Regions from separate parts of the Peribacillus sp. Aquil_B1 genome, predicted to be linked through region 1. Evidence: riboswitches for the same ligand, from Rfam matches in the RefSeq annotation. Region 1 holds a riboswitch; each other region holds the start of a gene.
The links. Region 1 has a riboswitch for preQ1 ahead of queC (7-cyano-7-deazaguanine synthase QueC). Riboswitches for the same ligand answer to the same signal wherever they lie in the genome.
Positions count from the first base shown of each region.

Region 2: linked by a shared signal. The riboswitch ahead of queF (preQ(1) synthase) and the one ahead of queC (7-cyano-7-deazaguanine synthase QueC) in region 1 are both predicted to bind preQ1.
Region 3: linked by a shared signal. The riboswitch ahead of MPH60_RS21570 (QueT transporter family protein) and the one ahead of queC (7-cyano-7-deazaguanine synthase QueC) in region 1 are both predicted to bind preQ1.

Region 1 is NZ_JAKXEE010000001.1:465,160-471,059, reverse strand. It holds gene MPH60_RS02345 (HD domain-containing protein) at 1-368, opposite strand, end outside; gene MPH60_RS02340 (hypothetical protein) at 415-699, opposite strand; gene MPH60_RS02335 (TetR/AcrR family transcriptional regulator) at 1,045-1,614, shown strand; gene MPH60_RS02330 (DUF4260 domain-containing protein) at 1,666-2,013, shown strand; gene queE (7-carboxy-7-deazaguanine synthase QueE) at 2,066-2,794, opposite strand; gene queD (6-carboxytetrahydropterin synthase QueD) at 2,787-3,257, opposite strand; gene queC (7-cyano-7-deazaguanine synthase QueC) at 3,257-3,922, opposite strand; PreQ1 riboswitch class I at 3,978-4,020, opposite strand; gene MPH60_RS02310 (methyl-accepting chemotaxis protein) at 4,206-5,885, shown strand.
Region 2 is NZ_JAKXEE010000004.1:115,381-121,280, reverse strand. It holds gene MPH60_RS21900 (nitroreductase family protein) at 1-248, shown strand, start outside; gene MPH60_RS21895 (aspartate kinase) at 469-1,815, opposite strand; gene queF (preQ(1) synthase) at 2,019-2,519, opposite strand; PreQ1 riboswitch class I at 2,624-2,669, opposite strand; gene MPH60_RS21885 (EamA family transporter) at 2,823-3,659, shown strand; gene MPH60_RS21880 (BA3454 family stress response protein) at 3,784-4,041, shown strand; gene MPH60_RS21875 (YfmQ family protein) at 4,535-4,984, opposite strand; gene qoxD (cytochrome aa3 quinol oxidase subunit IV) at 5,250-5,534, opposite strand; gene qoxC (cytochrome aa3 quinol oxidase subunit III) at 5,536-5,900, opposite strand, start outside.
Region 3 is NZ_JAKXEE010000004.1:49,286-55,185, reverse strand. It holds gene MPH60_RS21585 (DUF3892 domain-containing protein) at 266-562, shown strand; gene MPH60_RS21580 (hypothetical protein) at 644-1,456, opposite strand; gene MPH60_RS21575 (YbaK/EbsC family protein) at 1,594-2,115, opposite strand; PreQ1 riboswitch class I at 2,287-2,331, shown strand; gene MPH60_RS21570 (QueT transporter family protein) at 2,338-2,823, shown strand; gene MPH60_RS21565 (TVP38/TMEM64 family protein) at 2,947-3,603, shown strand; gene MPH60_RS21560 (PAS domain-containing sensor histidine kinase) at 3,718-5,349, shown strand; gene MPH60_RS21555 (cadherin-like beta sandwich domain-containing protein) at 5,401-5,900, opposite strand, start outside.

The DNA.
Region 1 (5,900 bases):
CAATCATATCCATATTCCTTCAGCATAAATGGGATTTCGGATTCCATTATGACTTGATCATATATCTTTTCATGATAATCTTCATCCTTACAATCCAGAACAAAGTCAATGACATGTGAAAATGCAGTGTGGGATACGTCATGCAGCAAGCCCGCAATTTGTTCCTCTAATGAACCTCCAAGCGTTTTTATTAAAAGCATCACACCAATTGAATGGTCAAATCGTGTGACATTCCACTTCTCATTAACTAAATAACTTGCGCCGCCTTGATGTATCCCCTTCAATCTTTGGATCGGTTTGCTTACTATCAGCTCTTCCAGAACTCCCTCTACAATGTGTTCCCCATAGATACTATCCAAAACTATCAATAACTGCCGCCTCCCCCATTCGTTTACTCATAACAGGTAGGTGATTTCACTGATTTTTTTCTGTAAAAATTATTTCCCCCTTTTGACTTTGCTCATATTGCCTTTTTGCCAATTTTTCCAATTCCTCTTCATCATTCAAATCGATATTATCCGGATTGTCCTCATCAACTCCCTCTATGATCATCATTTCATGTATTATTACCTGATCTCGTGGATACTCTTTAATAAAGTCTTCTACAGAGTTTGTTTTATTTTTATAAGGTTTAGTGAATAAAAAAAAGCCGGTCAAGACTATGAAAATTGATACCAAAATACCGAAATTTTTTTTCATTTATTCATCCCCTCACAACGCTAATAATCCCATTATTATAACATATAAAGGTATTGTAGGTAAAAAAAGTAACATGAATAGAACGATCATTTTTTCCTATGATTACCTGTCTCATTGAGCTGCTATGGATACGGCAATATCGTACCCACTAGTATTTAAGTTAATTAGTTGCGGGGAATAACCCATAGGCAATGTCCTGCAACCTCACCTTTGCTCTCATTTTTTCAGATGGTAAAGTTCACTCTTGATAACAAGGTTTTGTAATTTAATCTAATAATTGACATTTCTGAATTAGTGAGTTATCATCCTAATTAACCAGTGGTCAATAAATAAGGAGGTGACGAGATGTCGCCAAGGAAATCGGCAGGTAAAGAGTTATCCAGGGAAATGGTGTTGAATGAAGCTAGAAGCCTTTTTGCAACGTTAGGGTATTCGAATGTCTCAATGAGGCAATTGGCTAAATCATTGGATTGCAGCCATGGAGCCATTTATTATCATTTTAAAAATAAGGCGGAAATATTTTATAGTTTGGTAAAAACGGATTTTTCCGTATTGAATCATTTAATCGATGAGATCATCATGTCGGAAAATGATCCTTCTGTAAAAATGGAAAAGATTTTATTGTGCTTCTTGGAGTTCGGTTTAACCCAACAAAATCATTATTCCATCATGTTTTTATCGAAGGAAAAGGAAATTCAGCAATTACTTCAATTTGATTCTAATAAAACCTATGAAAAGCTAATCCAGTCCCTGACGGACCTAACGGACAATAAATTGAATCCTGCATCCATATGGTCGATTTTTCTTTCTCTTCACGGGTTCATAACTTTTTATATTAATTCTGAGCTAACTTATCAAGATGTAAAAGGCTTAGCTTATTTTCATGTAAAAAATATCATTAGGAACATCATATAATTCTTTTGAATATTATTGACCATTGGTCAAATAGACTTTGGAGGTTTTAATATGGTAAAGAAATTCATTCATATTGAAGGACTCATGGTCCTTTTAACAGTGATTTACATCTATTCGTCATATGAATTCAGCTGGTGGATTTTCCTTCTACTGATTTTATCGCCTGATGTTTCCATGCTGGCCTATCTGATCAATGATCGGATTGGAGCAAAGGTTTATAACGTATTTCATACTTATACCCTGTCCATTTTCATGATTTTGCTAGCCATTTTTCTAAAGTCGGATGCATGGATGCTGATTGGTTTGATTTGGACCGCGCATATTGGAATGGATCGCTTATTTGGATATGGTCTTAAATACACATCATCCTTCAAAGCTACACACATTCAAAGGTTGTAATAAGCTTAAAAGGCAGTGTGATTACACTTCACACTGCCTCCGTCTCTTTTGTTTATACGCCCCTCTTGTTTCCCCATATATAGGTATGCAGCTGGGGCAGCACTTTCACATCATTCAATTCATCATCCGCTATCACTTTATCAATTAACTCTTCGTACTTCTTTAAAAGACCGCTGATCAATTGAAGATCATCCGCCGTCCTGCTGTCGTCATTGCCGACCTGCAGATAAAAAGGAATTTCCGGGTAACGACCATGTACATGTTTGGCATATTGATAATCTTCCTCGTTAAAGACGACGATCTTCAATGAGACATGGTTTTCAGGATTTCGATTATCAAGGTTCGAGATGATTTGGTCGAGCACCGTAAAGTCCGTGTTCATTCCAGAGCTCGGCGGCTTAGGTGAAATCGTCAGTTCATCAATATCGAGAAACCAATCCTGCCATCGGCTCCCTTGGGTTTCGACACCTATTTTCATTTTATTTTCATGTAAGATCGCTATCAAGCCGTTTAAGTTTTTCAGCAGAGCCGGGTTTCCTCCTGATATCGTCACGAAGGAAAAACCTGAACCCCCAATACGCTTCAGCTCATCCCATATTTCGCTAGCAGTCATCTGGACGGTATCTTCCTTACCGGTGCCATCCCAAGTAAATGCGGAATCACACCAGGCACATGAATAATCGCAGCCTGCCGTCCGAACGAACATGGTTTTTTGGCCTATGACCATTCCCTCTCCTTGGATGGTCGGCCCGAAGATTTCCATAACCGGGAGTTTACTCACTTTCCATCCACTCCCGTCTGGCTTCGGCATAGCTTGTCGGCGTTTCGTACAGTCGAACAAACTCGACTCTAGCACCCTCATATTCTTTTAATGAAAGGGATTCGGCCATTTTTTCGTAAATCCAGACAACCATATTTTCAGCCGTTGTATTCATGAGCGGCAGGGTTTCATTCAAATAGCGGTGATCCAGGTGGATTTCAATTTCATTTTTCCATATATCCTTGATGTCCCCAAAATCTATCATCAACCCGCGTGAATCTGTATACCCGCTTAATCCGAAAATGACCTTATACGTGTGGCCATGCAGGTTCTTGCATTTCCCTTCATAATCATGCAGATGGTGTGCCGCATCGAAGGTGAATTCCTTACTCACGAGAACCCTCTTGTTTGTATACTTCAATTGGCTGCGCTGAATATCTTCATCTATTTTTTGGAGTTTATCCACTATAGTAAAACCGTACATCATGAAAGCACCTTCCGTCTGCTTACATAATCATCAAGTCCTTTTTTCCGCAGTATACATGCCGGACAATCTCCACAGCCGTCGGAGATGATTCCGTTATAGCAAGTCAGGGTCTTTTCGCGGACAAAGTCGAACGCGCCTAGCTGGTCCGCTAGCTCCCATGTTTCCTCTTTATTAAGCCACATTAGCGGCGTATCAATCACGAATGACTGGTCCATCGACAAGTTCAAGGTCACATTCAATGATTTAATGAATACATCGCGGCAGTCCGGATATCCGCTGAAATCCGTTTCACAGACACCTGTGACAATATGTTTAGCTCCAATCTGACTCGCCAGCACTCCGGCAAACGAAAGGAACAGCAAATTCCTCCCTGGTACGAACGTCGACGGCAATTCCCCTTCTTCTCCGTCCGCCACCGCAATATCACTTCTCGTCAGCGCATTTGGTGCCAGTTGGTTCAGCAGCGACATGTCAAGGATATGATGGTTTATGCCCAATTCCTTGGCAATGTTTTGAGCACATTCGATTTCCAAGCTATGCCGCTGATTATAATCAAACGTCACCGCTTCCACTTCCTCAAATCTCTCCATCGCCCAGAACAAGCACGTCGTACTGTCCTGACCTCCGCTAAACACAACCACTGCCTTTTCTTTCTTCTTCATTTCTATAAAACTCCTTTTTACGGAAAAAAACAGCACCCTAAGAATAGAGCACTGTTTCTCCTTAGTTTTTTTGAGAGGGTAGCTAGAACCTCTTCCGCCTTAACGCGGAATATTATATTTTTCCAAGTCAATAGTAACTTGAAAACGATAAGAAATCAAGATGTTTATATTAAGAGAACATTAGATCTGATGGAAAATTTGGTTAACTTTTCTTTGCTTAAATCTCCTTTTATTTATCCGATAAAACAGTGTGAATAAAATATCGATAAAGGGGTCCAATAATTTGAAAAGCATTAAAGCAAAGGTATTGGTGGCATTTTCACTCATCATATCTTTATGTGTCATCTTAGGAGCATTCAATATCTATAGCAGCAACAAGTCACTGGTATATTCCCAGGATATCATCGAAAAGGAACTTCCGCTTCTTATCCAAGACGAAAAGCTGCTATACAATCTAGCACAAAGAACCGCATACGCCCGAGCCTATATTCTTTATGGAGACGAGAGCTATAAAGAAGGGTTCTTACAATATACGGAAGAAAGCCAGGTCATCCAGGAGGACCTCCTTGCCTTAAGCGATTCTGATAAAGCGAACGAATTGATCGAGAAAAGCGTGGATTGGAGGACGATGATTGTAGACCGGGTGTTTCCACAATATGAAAACGGAAATGAAGAACGCGCTAAAGAGATACTTAAAAATGAGGTGGCGCCAATAAGCAATGAAGTTATGGAGGGTTTCAAGGAGCTTGCTTCGGAACGGGAGGAATTGATTGTCGCTTCAGGTGAAACCGTCATCGCCAGCGGGAAATCGGTTAAGACGACAAGTATCATCATATCCATTGCGGCAGTCCTTATCGGCCTAGTCCTTGCGGTTGTTACTGCCAACCTCATTATCACCCCCCTCCTTAAAATCAGGGATAGGATGAAAATGGTGGCTGCAGGAGAGCTGAATCATGAGCCCCTGGAGCAAAAGTCAAATGATGAAATGGGCGAACTAACGGTATCCGCCAATCAAATGCAGAAAGACCTTCGTGATACGATCGAAAAAATGCTCATTGTATCGCACTCCGTATCCAACCAAAGCGAAGATCTGACTCATTCAGCAAATGAAGTGCAACAGGGCAGCAAACAGATAGCGAGTACGATGTATGAACTTTCGGAAGGTTCGGAGTCACAAGCCAACCGGGCATCTGAAATGGTTCGCATCATGGATGATTTCACCAGCAGGATTAAGCTTGCCCACCTAGAAGGGGTGGATGTAGCTAAAAGTTCAACCGAAATCCTTTCCTTGACCAAGGAGGGTACCACTTTAATGCGCAGTTCGGTCCAACAGATGCAAAGTATTGATGGCATTGTCAAAAATGCCGTAGAGCAAGTGAAGGGGCTCGATTCTCAATCACAGCAAATTTCGCAGCTTGTGCAGGTCATCAAGGATATATCCAATCAAACCAATCTATTGGCGTTGAATGCAGCCATAGAAGCTGCTCGTGCTGGTGAACATGGCAAGGGCTTTGCCGTCGTCGCCGATGAAGTGCGGAAACTCGCTGAAGAGGTCACACACTCCGTTGGGGATATCACCAATATTGTCTCCGCCATTCAAACAGGTTCAAAAACGGTCGTCCACTCCCTGGAAGATGGTTATACACAAGTGGATGAAGGCACAAAACAGGTCACGCTCACAGGCCGAACCTTTGAAACAATCAATCATTCTGTCGGGAATATGGAAATGAAAATTCAGCATATAACAAACGAATTGAACTATATCTCCACAAATAGCCAAAAAATCAATCAAGCTATCGAAGATATCGCAGCCGTTTCTGAAGAGTCCGCTGCAGGAATCGAACAAGTCTCCGCCTCCGCTCAGCAATCCAGCTCTTCGATGGATGAAATCACGAATCATGCCAGTGAACTTGCTTCTTCGGCAGAACTGCTAACCGAACAGGTTAAGAAGTTCCAATTATGACACTAGCAATTTCCC
Region 2 (5,900 bases), on a different contig from region 1:
TGACACGTGAAGAAGATTATGCGGCTACAAGTGCCTTGATCCAGAATTTCAGCCTGCTTTCCTGGGAACAGGGAATCGGGATGATATGGGAAACATACGGCATGATACACAGCATCGAGTTTCGTGAAGCTTTAGGCGTGAAACCTGGCGAGAAGATCGTCGGCAGCCTTCACGTTGGCTATCCGGATATGATCCCTGCCCCGCGTCCAAGGAACGCGATCAATCAACTCCTGACCATTATGGACTAACATAAAAGGAAAGCCTCCAAATAGAAAATTGGAGGCTTTCCTTTTATATTTTATGAGAAACACAATGATTAGCGGGGAAATGTTGCATTCCGGTTATCATAATGCCTGAAAGATGATTATATAAATTATTCTTTTTTAGAGGAAAACTGCACCTCCCTTGTTAAATGATGTCTAACAATGGGGTGCCTTTCATTTCAACGAGGTCCCTGTACGCCGATACTCAAAAGAACTCGTGATATAACGCCTGAATTGCCGTCTCTTCGTTATGCCCTTTCACACCGAACATCATGCTTACCTCCGAAGAGCCCTGGTTGATCATCTCAATATTCACCTTAGCTTCGGCCAAGGCTTTTGACGCTCTTGCCGTTGTACCGACATTATGACGCATTCCTTCCCCTACAACCATGATCAAGGCAAGATCATGCTCCACATTCACTTCATCGGCATGAAGCTCTTTCTTGATTCGGGAAATGATTTTCTTCTCGGCTTCACCTTTCATCTGGTCCTGCCTTAGAATTAGCGTCACATCATCGATGCCTGATGGAATATGCTCATATGAAACTCCATAATCTTCAAGGATGTGCAGCAGTTTCCGGCCAAAACCAACTTCTCGGTTCATCAAATATTTGCTAATGTAAATGCTGCAAAATCCTTTATCACTCGCAATCCCAATAACGGGCCCGTTCGTATTATCCCGTGTACTCACAATGCGGGTCCCTTGTGCCGCCGGATTGTTCGTATTCTGGATATGCACAGGTATTCCCGCACGGAATGCCGGAATAAGCGCCTCATCATGAAATACCGAGAAACCTGCATAAGAAAGCTCACGCATCTCACGATAGGTTAATTCCCGGATTCCCTTCGGATTGGAAACCACATTTGGATTCACCGCGTAAACGGCATCAACGTCCGTAAAGTTCTCATACAAATCAGCTTTGACCCCATTCGCAAGAATCGAACCAGTAATATCGGACCCGCTTCTTGAGAAAGTTAACACATCACCATCTAACGTATAACCGAAGAACCCTGGGAATACTACGATTCCAGGCTCATCACGCAGAGCATATAACCGATCATAAGACTCTGGCAGCACCTTGGTAAATCCACCTTCATCCGTTACGATCAAGCCGGCCTTCTTTGGATTTATATACTGCGCCTCTACACCACGGCTTTGGAAATAGCCTGCGACCAGCTTCGCATTATTATCCTCGCCGCTGGCCTTCAAGGCATCCAGATAGCGCTTCGGATTAGTTTGGTCTGCATGCAGCAGTGCCATTAAATTTTCATGAATCCCAGTGATGACACTCTCCGATATATCCAGCTCTTCAGCAATGCTCGCATAGCGGGATACGACATCTTCTATCAAATGCTCTCCGTTATCCCCGCGCAGCTGCTGTTCCGCAGCTTCAATCAATAAATCCGTCACCTTTATATCATCGGAATTGCGTTTCCCTGGAGCCGAAACGACTACAATCTTTCTCTCTGGATCAGAAACCACAATTTCGAATACCTTCCTCAACTGTTCACCTGACGCAAGTGAACTTCCACCAAACTTTGCAACTTTCATCTAGACATCCCCTATTTTCGTAAATATTCTGTCAAAATCAACTCTCCCTATTATTACGCTTTTTCTCGAAACAATCAAGTGGAAATTCCATTATAGAAGGACATTTGTATTTTTAAAAAGGACAAATCATCATGAAGGCTGATCAAGAATGGCTAAAACAAAGAAAAAGACAACGGGCATATGCCCATTGTCTCTCCCTTTCTTTAGCGATTATCCACGGTTTCCGGGTATAAGTCATGGTTCATCAAGCGGTAATCCGCCATTTCCTCATACTTCGTACCTGGTTTTCCATAATTCGTGTAAGGGTCGATGGAAATTCCGCCCCTAGGTGTAAACTTGCCCCAGACTTCAATATATTTAGGATCCATCAATTCGATTAAATCATTCATGATGATGTTCATGCAGTCTTCATGGAAATCACCGTGATTGCGGAAGCTGAATAAATAAAGTTTCAAAGACTTGCTCTCCACCATTTTCACACTGGGAATATAGCTGATGTAAATGGTAGCAAAGTCCGGCTGGCCCGTTATCGGACATAAGCTAGTGAATTCCGGGCAATTGAATTTGACGAAATAATCCCGGTTCGGATGCTTGTTATCGAATGACTCAAGGATTTCAGGCGCATAGTCAAATGTATATTTTGTTCCTTGATTCCCAAGCAGTGTGATATCTTTTTTTAATTCTTCTTCTTTTCTTCCAGACATGAAAAGTCCTCCTAATCCCACGTTTCAGGGAGATTCATAAAATGGGCCTCTATATAACAAAAACCATATCTCCTCAAAGATATGGTTGATTCGCGAAAAATATCAAAGCCATAGTTTTTTTAAGAGGGTGATGCTATGAACCTCTCCCGTTTATCGGGAAATATTTTAAAATTGTCTTAGTAAATATAAAAAAAAATAGTCAATCTGTCAATGCAACTCTCTTAAATTGGGTTTGATTCGTTTATATTTTCAGTTTAAAATGAAAAAAGCAGTACAACCTATTAGAAAGAAGAGAATATACACATGTGGATTTTTGCAGCACTCATCACCAGCTTATGTTTCGGAATCAATAACAGCATTTTCAAATGGAGCAGCGGAAAAGGCTATTCCAAGATACATATCCAATTTTTCTTTTATTTTTCAGCTTTTATTTTGTCCATTGTTTATGGAGTATTTATGGATGGTTTGCAACTGAACTGGCTGTCCATCATGCTTGGTGCAGCAATTGGTGTACTGAACGCTAATGGTAACATCCAGATGGCAAGCGCCTTTGAAAAAGGGCCGGCAAGCTTGACATCACCATTAATCGCAGCGAATGCAATATTCCCCATACTCTGTGCAGCTTTAATTTTTCACGAACATATTTCTTCCTTGCAGTGGAGTGGAATAGTCTGCATGTTTCTCGCTACATTAGTCATCCAGTATACACCTAACGCCAAAGGTAACCATCAATATGTCCCTTGGATCATGCACACATTACTCTCCATCTTATCATTTGGTGTGCTCGGAATTCTAATGACGACATCAACACGTCTTCATTTAAACTCCCTTGATATCTTAGTATCGATGTATGGAGGCGGAATGCTTTATCTTCTTTCGGCTCTGGCCTTTAAAAAAGAAAAAATCAAGCTAAAGGAAGTCAAAATCGGTTCATTAGTAGGTTTTTTAAGCATGATAGGCTATGGATGTTATTTCTTTGCATTGAACACCGGAATCGCAAGCATTATTTTTCCTGTCGTCAGCCTGAACTGCTTAGTTGTCGTATTCGCTGGATGTTATTTATTCAAGGAAAAACTAAAAACCTATCAAATTGCCGGTGTTCTTGCAGCATTAATCGGTATTATTTTAACTAAAATATGAATATAGTTCGTTTATAAAAAATCAACCTGGCTGCCATCTGTAAAAGCCAGGTCGTTTTTTATTTAACCGTGAAATGAGGTAGTAAAAAAAAGTGTTGACACATCCATAAAAATATCAGATAATTTTGAATATTAATTCTTTAGATTTTACAGCTTTTGAAATGTTTGAAAAATCCTCTGCCACGGGTATTAAAGAAATAGGGACAACCACCTCATTTAATTCTGAATCAAGAAAGGAAAGATGCATAATGGTAAAAGTTACAGTAACAGTTGATTTCCAAGGAAAATCTTATCAAACTAACGTCCTTACTAAACCGGGTACAGATCATGAAGTAATTTTACAACAAGCCCTTCATCAAGTTGAAAAGCAATGGAAAGCATAAAAAAGCAGGCATCGCAATAGATACCTGCTTTTTTATTACCATTAAATCATATCCGAAATATTTTTCATATGCACGATGAAAGACCCTCTTGCAGCAATTCCCTCCTACTAAAAAACACAAAGACACTAACATTCAGTCGTCAGTTTGTGTACGTTAACCTCTGAATAACAAGTAATTTATAATTTTATTTAATGAACTAAGCACCTTAATGAAATGGGATTATACAATAAAAGACTTATAAAAAAAGACGGTCTTTTTAAGGGCCTTCTTTCAGACTGTAGACAAACTCGATGAAAATCAAGTATGTCTCAGTTTTTATGAAGGTTTATAAAACCTCGAACGCCGATTCCCACTCCAGGCACTCGCTTTTCGCGGGCGGCCCGGGAGCTGGAGTCTCCTCAGCGCTTTTCCCGCAGGAGTCTCGCAACCTTCCGTTCCAATCAACATTGTTTTGATTTTAGGTTCTTTTAAGGAACGTCCTCTTAATGTTCTTTTAAACTAAATTTCTTATTAATGGCATGGAACGTTCTTGGAGGTTATCGGAAAACAGACTATAAGAAATGAGTTTCTTTTTGAACTGTTTAACTACATCCACGCGGTCATTGTAAATGTACACAAATAACTTAACATCAATTTTGCCTTTTTTAGTATCAATGACTAATGGAGTCCCACTGTCCTCTGGATGTAAAAACAATTGCTCGTTACCCGGGAATATATGATTTTTCTTCAAAAATCTGGCGTTATTAAAATGATTAATAACTTGAATTTTTTCATCACCTTCCAAACGTTTTCCGTCAAAGGATACGATCGCATTCCCGCCACTAATTTCTGAGTGTATTTTAAATTTGCTGATAATCCAATTAACAGCATCGGTTGGAAGACAGGAAACCAATATTTTTAACAAACTTAAGATAATTGTCAAAATCAAAACCGGTAATGTCAATTCATCATCTCCGCTACATTTTAAATTAATTCTTTCTTATATAACTTATTATATCAATATGGCAGGCAGTTTTTCTTAGAAGATGTGTCCGTTCTATTAACGTTTTACTTTGGTAAAACATTGTACAAATTTCCACTTTATAAATATAATGTTCCGAAATGGTTATACTAAACTAAATGCATCAAAATCCTTCTTAACAAATTTATACTTATTAAAATACAAAAAAACCGGGCGTCATCAAGACGCCCAGCTTTTCCGGAATCGATTATTGATATCCCCAAATCATTGTTAGCATTGTACCGAAAATTGTAACCAATGCAACGAACAATCCGTAATAAACGTTTGTGTAAATCGATGCTTTATCTTCAGACTCACCTGCGTGCATAAACATAACTAATTGCAGTGCAGCTTGCATGAAAGCTGTAACAAGAAGGATGATCATAGCCATTTTTAGTGAGAGATCATACATAATAACTGATAGTGCGACCAAAGTCAGGACTAGAGAAAACGCAAATCCCATAACTTGGCCCCGTGGGAATAATTCTTTCATATTACATCATTCCTTTCAGGTAGACGAAACTGAAGATGAAAATCCAGACAACGTCCAAGAAATGCCAGTAAAGTGAAAAGATGAAAGCCTTGTTTGTTGTTTCTGGAGTCATACCGCGCTTTTTGATCTGCATGACGATGAAGGTTCCCCAGAATAAACCAAGTGTAACGTGAGCTCCATGCGTACCTAGTAATGTAAACAAACTAGATAAGAAAGCACTTGTTTGAATGGTTGCTCCTTCATGAACATACTCTACGAATTCATAAATTTCGACTCCCAAGAAGCCTAAACCAAGAATAAGGGTGATAATGAAGAAACCAATCGTTGCTTTCTGTCTGCCAAGTCTCATTGCATTGATTCCAAGAC
Region 3 (5,900 bases), on a different contig from region 1:
CTGTTGTTTCTTATTTACAGTGCTTGCCCCTTGTTTTACATTCATGATCCATTTTCCTCCCTTAATCCAGTGGATATTATTTCTTACTACTACTTACAAGATGCAAGTGCCATGCCACTGCAAAAAGGCCAAGAAGACAACAATCACAAAAAAAAGTGCCGAAAAATCGGCCCATTTGGACGAATTAACGGCTCAAGTTGGACGAAATCCGGTTTGTATATTGCAGAAAAAATGGCTCACCCTATAAATAGGAGGTGTCTAAAACATGGACCAATTTGAAAAAGCCTATGAATCATATAAACAGCAGGGAACACCGCAAGCAAACCAACCTGATTCAGCAGGAAAAGAAGAAATCATCGCTGTAAGGAAAAATGAAGAGGACAATATTATCGCCATCAAGACGAACTCCGGCCGCGAACTCGACTACCCCACAGCCCTTTCGGAAGCAAAGGCGGGCAACCTTGCCAATGTTGACGTCTTTCATAAATATGGACGTGACATATTGCGGAGTGAGCCCGATGGGATAAAAGAAAATAACCTGGATCAACTGCCGGAGTTTTGAATTTTCGGGGAGACTGCCTGATATGGGCAGTTTTTTTCTGTCTGGATGAGCTAAAAAAGAACCAGCATGATTAGCCGGATCTTATTTTTCGTAAGGATAGGATTCAGAGATTTCGAGCAGTCGGCCGCAGGACTCGACAACCTCGATGATTTCCATCCATGACATGTCCAGACCCAGTTCATTAGCATGGGAAATCTTATCCCGTAATTTCCGGATGGCGTTCGCATCCTTCTTCCCTTTACTTTTCGACGGGATTTGGAAGAAGCACCTCAATTCTTTATCTTTATGTATAATATCGAATTTATCACTGATTTGCAGGCACTCTATTATATTGATATCCTCATTTTTATCGATTCTCCTTCTATATAATTCGGTTGCCTTTTCTAAACGGTCTTCGCTGATCATTGGATACCAGCTGCCATCGCCGAATCTATCCAGGATGATATCACTCATCCTCATTTCCAATAAGGTAATATATCCGAATATCAGCATCCTGATCGGAGGCTTTTGAAGGTCGGCATGGGTAATCAGCATTTTAATTGAATTATTCTCCAATACGAACACCCTTGTTTTATTCTTAAAAATATGGAGAAGCTGGATCAAAGGGGTTGAATCCGAAACCATTTCCCTTGGTGAAAAGTTTTTCAAATATTCAGAAATAGTTCCTTCACCTAGTTCTTGTCTTTCGATATAACCGATGATTTCCCCTTGATCTTGGACTGCCAATATATCAAAATTCTTTTTTTCCAATGCTTTCTGAATATCCAGTGCCAGATCATTTTTATGGCAAAACTCAAGCTCCTGGGCAATGCTCTTAACCGTTATATTTTCTTCATAAAGAGTTTTAAGACTAAGATAGCTACTATTGCTTTTTCTTTCGCTTCCATTTAACATCTTTCAACCTCCGCTCAGGAACACTTTCTGCCCTTTTTCCGCTTTAATCATAGAAATGCATGCGGCCCCCACAAATAAAGTCCACTGCAGTGGACTCAATCCCAATCATGTGGATCTAATTTTTTGGCAACCATTAATCAAATGCCATCAACTGCATTGCCTACTGCCGTTTCCTCATTCCCCTTTTCTTCCCAACCCTTACAAACATCCACCCAATCCTTCGCACCTGAATATTCAAACAATTCAGCGAGTGTAAGTTCTATTGCAGAGTTCGCACTGCCGCAAGCCGGGAACAATGACTCGAAGCGCTTCATCGATACATCAAGAAAAACAGCTAAATCGTTTGCCAGACCAAACGGGCAAACTCCTCCGATTGCATGGCCTGTCTGTGCAAGCACTTCTTCAGGCGCAAGCATTCGTGCCTTGAAGCCGAATGTCTGACGAAATTTCTTATTATCCACTTTGGCGTCCCCTGCGGCAACCACCAAAATCGCGTGTTCACCTTCCCCTTTAAAGGAAAGAGTCTTAGCAATCCTCGCTGGTATAACACCGATGGTTTCCGCTGCCTCAATCACCGTAGCACTCGATGTTTCGAACTCCTTTACGTCGCCTTCCCGATTCCATTGTTTAAAATGGCTTTTGACACTCTCGATCGACATATTATATTCACTCCTTTGACATACATATTGAAATAATATCATCCTTCATTGCAATAAATCAAAATCCCATTGCACTACTTACTCCTGCTTGGAAACTTATAAATTAAAACCATTCTTTACAAATTGACGAAACAAGCTTACATGAGATACTATTAAACATTGGGTAAACGCCTACACGTGGTTCGTAACCATCCCACGATAAAAAACTAGGGAGAGAGTAAAATGAATGTTCGTACACTCGTGATAAACGGGTTATTGGCTGCCTTGTATGTTGCGGTCTCATTGGTGTTTAAACCAATAGCTTTTGAGATGTTCCAATTCCGTGTACCGGAAATGCTGAATCATCTGATTGTATTCAATAAAAAGTATATCTACGGTATCGTTGGCGGAGTCTTCATATCGAATCTGCTCTTTTCACCGATGGTGCCATATGATTTGATTTTTGGAGTGGGGCAATCCCTGCTCGCCTTATTGCTTGTCATTTATGTTTCTCGTTTCATAAAAGGCATTAAAGGACGGATGATCGCCACGATTATCTTTTTCACGTTCACAATGTTTTTAATTGCAATTGAACTGAACCTTGCCTTTGGCTTGCCATTCTGGCTAAGCTGGATGACCACGGCTGTCGGTGAGTTCGTTGTCCTCCTGATTGGAGCGCCAATCATTTATGGAATGAACAAAAGAATTCAGTTTGAAAAGTGGCTTTAAAAGGAATCTTCGAACCGTTAAGCCACTATAATGGAAAAGAGCTGTCTGCATGATGCGGCAGCTCTTTTTTTTCACCAATGAACTCGAAAATGATAAACTAATAGTAAGAATGGTGGTGGCCCTTTGAAAAAAGTCCTGACCATAATCGGTCTACTTGTAATTGCAATATTTATATACTCTAATGCAGAGCTGTTCACTTTGGTTTGGAAAAGTGACCTGGATTCTGTTATTAGCATATTGAAGGAAAACCTTTTGCTTACATTTATTGTGACATTCGTATTGATGTTTGTACAAAATTCTTTTACAATCATCCCCTTAATTTTGCTCCTGACTATCAATGTCACGATATTCGGATTCATATATGGCTATCTATGGAGTTGGTTTACAAGTGTTGTTGCCTCAGGATTCATTTTTTATGCAGCAAGAAACTGGTTTCAGGAGCTTCTCTTAAAGAAGATTGGCGAAAAGTGGCAAGAAACCGTTGTGGAGCATGGCTTCATGTACGTTTTTACAGGCAGGATTTTCCCGCTTATCCCAACAAGCTTAATTAACTTGGCAGCTGGAGTCAGCACTGTCACGTACAAGGATTTTTTATTAGCGACGGCCCTTGGCAACCTTATATACTTTTTCTTCCTATCGCTGATTCCCTATGGACTGCTATCTGTTGAAATGAACCAATATACGCTAGCTGCACTCGCACTCCTCTTCTTACTATTTTTCATTATCTATAAGCGTGCAAAAAAGAAAAAGAAACTTACCTTCTTCAGAAAAAACAGGTGACCACATTGGCCCTGTTTTTTTATTTAGGATTCTGCATATATTTTTTTCCGATAGTTTGTTAAAATGTGTATGTAATTTTACCTTTGTAATGTCTTAAAATCAGGGAGAATCTCCATGTCCAAACGCTCCATCTTAGCAATATATATCCTATCCGGGATTCTTACATTAGTCGTGTTCGACTACTTTTTAATTACAAATATCCAAAACAAACAGGTCTTTATTCAACTTCAAAGAGTGGAAGGCTTTGTTTTCCTTTTATCGATAGGCTTGGTCTTATATCTTTATTTAGCTAAAAGGGAAGAATTCAAACGATTAAAAGAAGCGGAACAACGTCGGCGTACACTCATCAATTCAATGGTGGATTTCGTTAACTTCAAGGATGGTGATGGCCGATGGCTTGAATCCAATACCTTCGGGCTGCAATTATTTCAATTGGAGCATGTAGATTATAAGGGAAAAAGAGACAGTGAGCTCGCAGAATACTCGGAATTTTATAAAGAGTCGTTGATCTACTGTGAAGTTTCCGATGAAGAAACGTGGGTAAAAGGGGAAATCACACGGTGTGAGGAAATCATCCCTCTTCCCGATGGAAATCACAAGACCTTTGATACAATCAAGGTTCCCTTGTTCAATGAGGATGGTTCACGAAAAGGCTTAGTCGTCATTGGCAGGGATATTTCTGAAAGGGTTGTCGCGGAGAATCAATTATTCGAAAGTGAACAACGCTATAAATCATTGTTTGAACACAACCCATATCCGATGCTGATGCTTGATTTAAATGGAATGATCACAACCGTGAATCCTAGATTTGAAACGGTAACAGGCTTTCAACAGGAAGAAATACATGGAGCCTCATTCATTAATTTGAACTTCTCCGCAGAAGACGCGGAATTGATCCGTACATCTTGCCAATATGTCATGGAAAATCATAAGGGGATCAAAAAAGGGAAAGATATAGAATTTCTGACGAAGTACGGGACGCCCATCTTACTTTCTTGTACGTTTGTCCCGATGATGGTTGGCGAGGATTTAGTCGGAATCATTACTTATGCTAAAGAAGTCACTCAAATCCGGGAAACCGAAGCACGCTTAAGAAGAACCGAAAAATTATCGATAGTCGGCGAACTTGCCGCAAGTGTGGCCCACGAGGTACGAAACCCGCTGACTTCTTTAAAAGGTTTCGTCCAGCTGCTTAAAAAGAGCGACCATCCCTATGAACATTACTACACAATCATGTTAAGTGAGTTGGACCGGATCAATCTTATTGTAAGCGAGTTACTCGTTCTGGCAAAACCACAGGAACTTCCATTCAGCAAACATCAAATCATCGACCTGATGAATGATGTCAAAACCTTGTTGAAACCGGAGGCGGACTCGTACCCCACCCAAATATCAATATCTGTTAAAAACGAAATACCGCTTCTATTATGTGAGGGAAACCAACTAAAACAAGTTTTCATAAACATGCTCAAAAATTCAATGGAGGCATCCGCCGATCATATTTGGATTGATTTCGAACGCATGGACCATAACCTTTCCATCACCATCAAAGATAATGGAAGCGGAATTGAAAAAAACCGGATAAAGCATCTTGGTGAACCTTTCTATTCTTCTAAAGAAAAAGGAACCGGATTAGGACTGACAGTCAGTTGTCGAATCATCGAGGCGCATCGGGGAAAGGTCCGCTTTAACAGCGAACTAAACCACGGAACCGAGGTCCAAATCATTTTGCCCATAAAATTTTGAATCCGAGGACAAGCCTAAACCTTGTCCTTTTTTGCAGGATTCAGTACGATCCTATTTAAACAGGGAGGTGAAGAAATCCTTTATATTCCCAAAGAATGACACAGTCTCGACAGGCTGTTTCACATTAACCTGGCCTTCTGTTTCATTGGATGTATCACTCACTTTCTTGCCAGCCGTACTCATTTGTGTTGCCTCAACTTCAGCTTCTTTTGTTTTGACATCATCCACGGTTTCTTCCTCATCCATCTCCACCTCCATATCCTTTTCAAAAACAAGGACATAAGTCCGGCGCTCCCCATCCTTTGATACGGTAACGGAAATGGCCGTCTTCGCTTTATCCTTGATCTTCACTTGTTTACTGCTCTCACCGTCATATTCAATCGTTGTTCCGCTGGCATTTGTCGCTGCATCCATTTCGACTGAAGAAATATCATTATCGACCTCGATATGATAGGTATGCTCATTAGATTCAAAAGATTTGTTCCATACTCCGGTTGATACAGTCAGATTGTTCAACACTGGTGCATTATTGCCTTCCTTGCCTAAAGAAT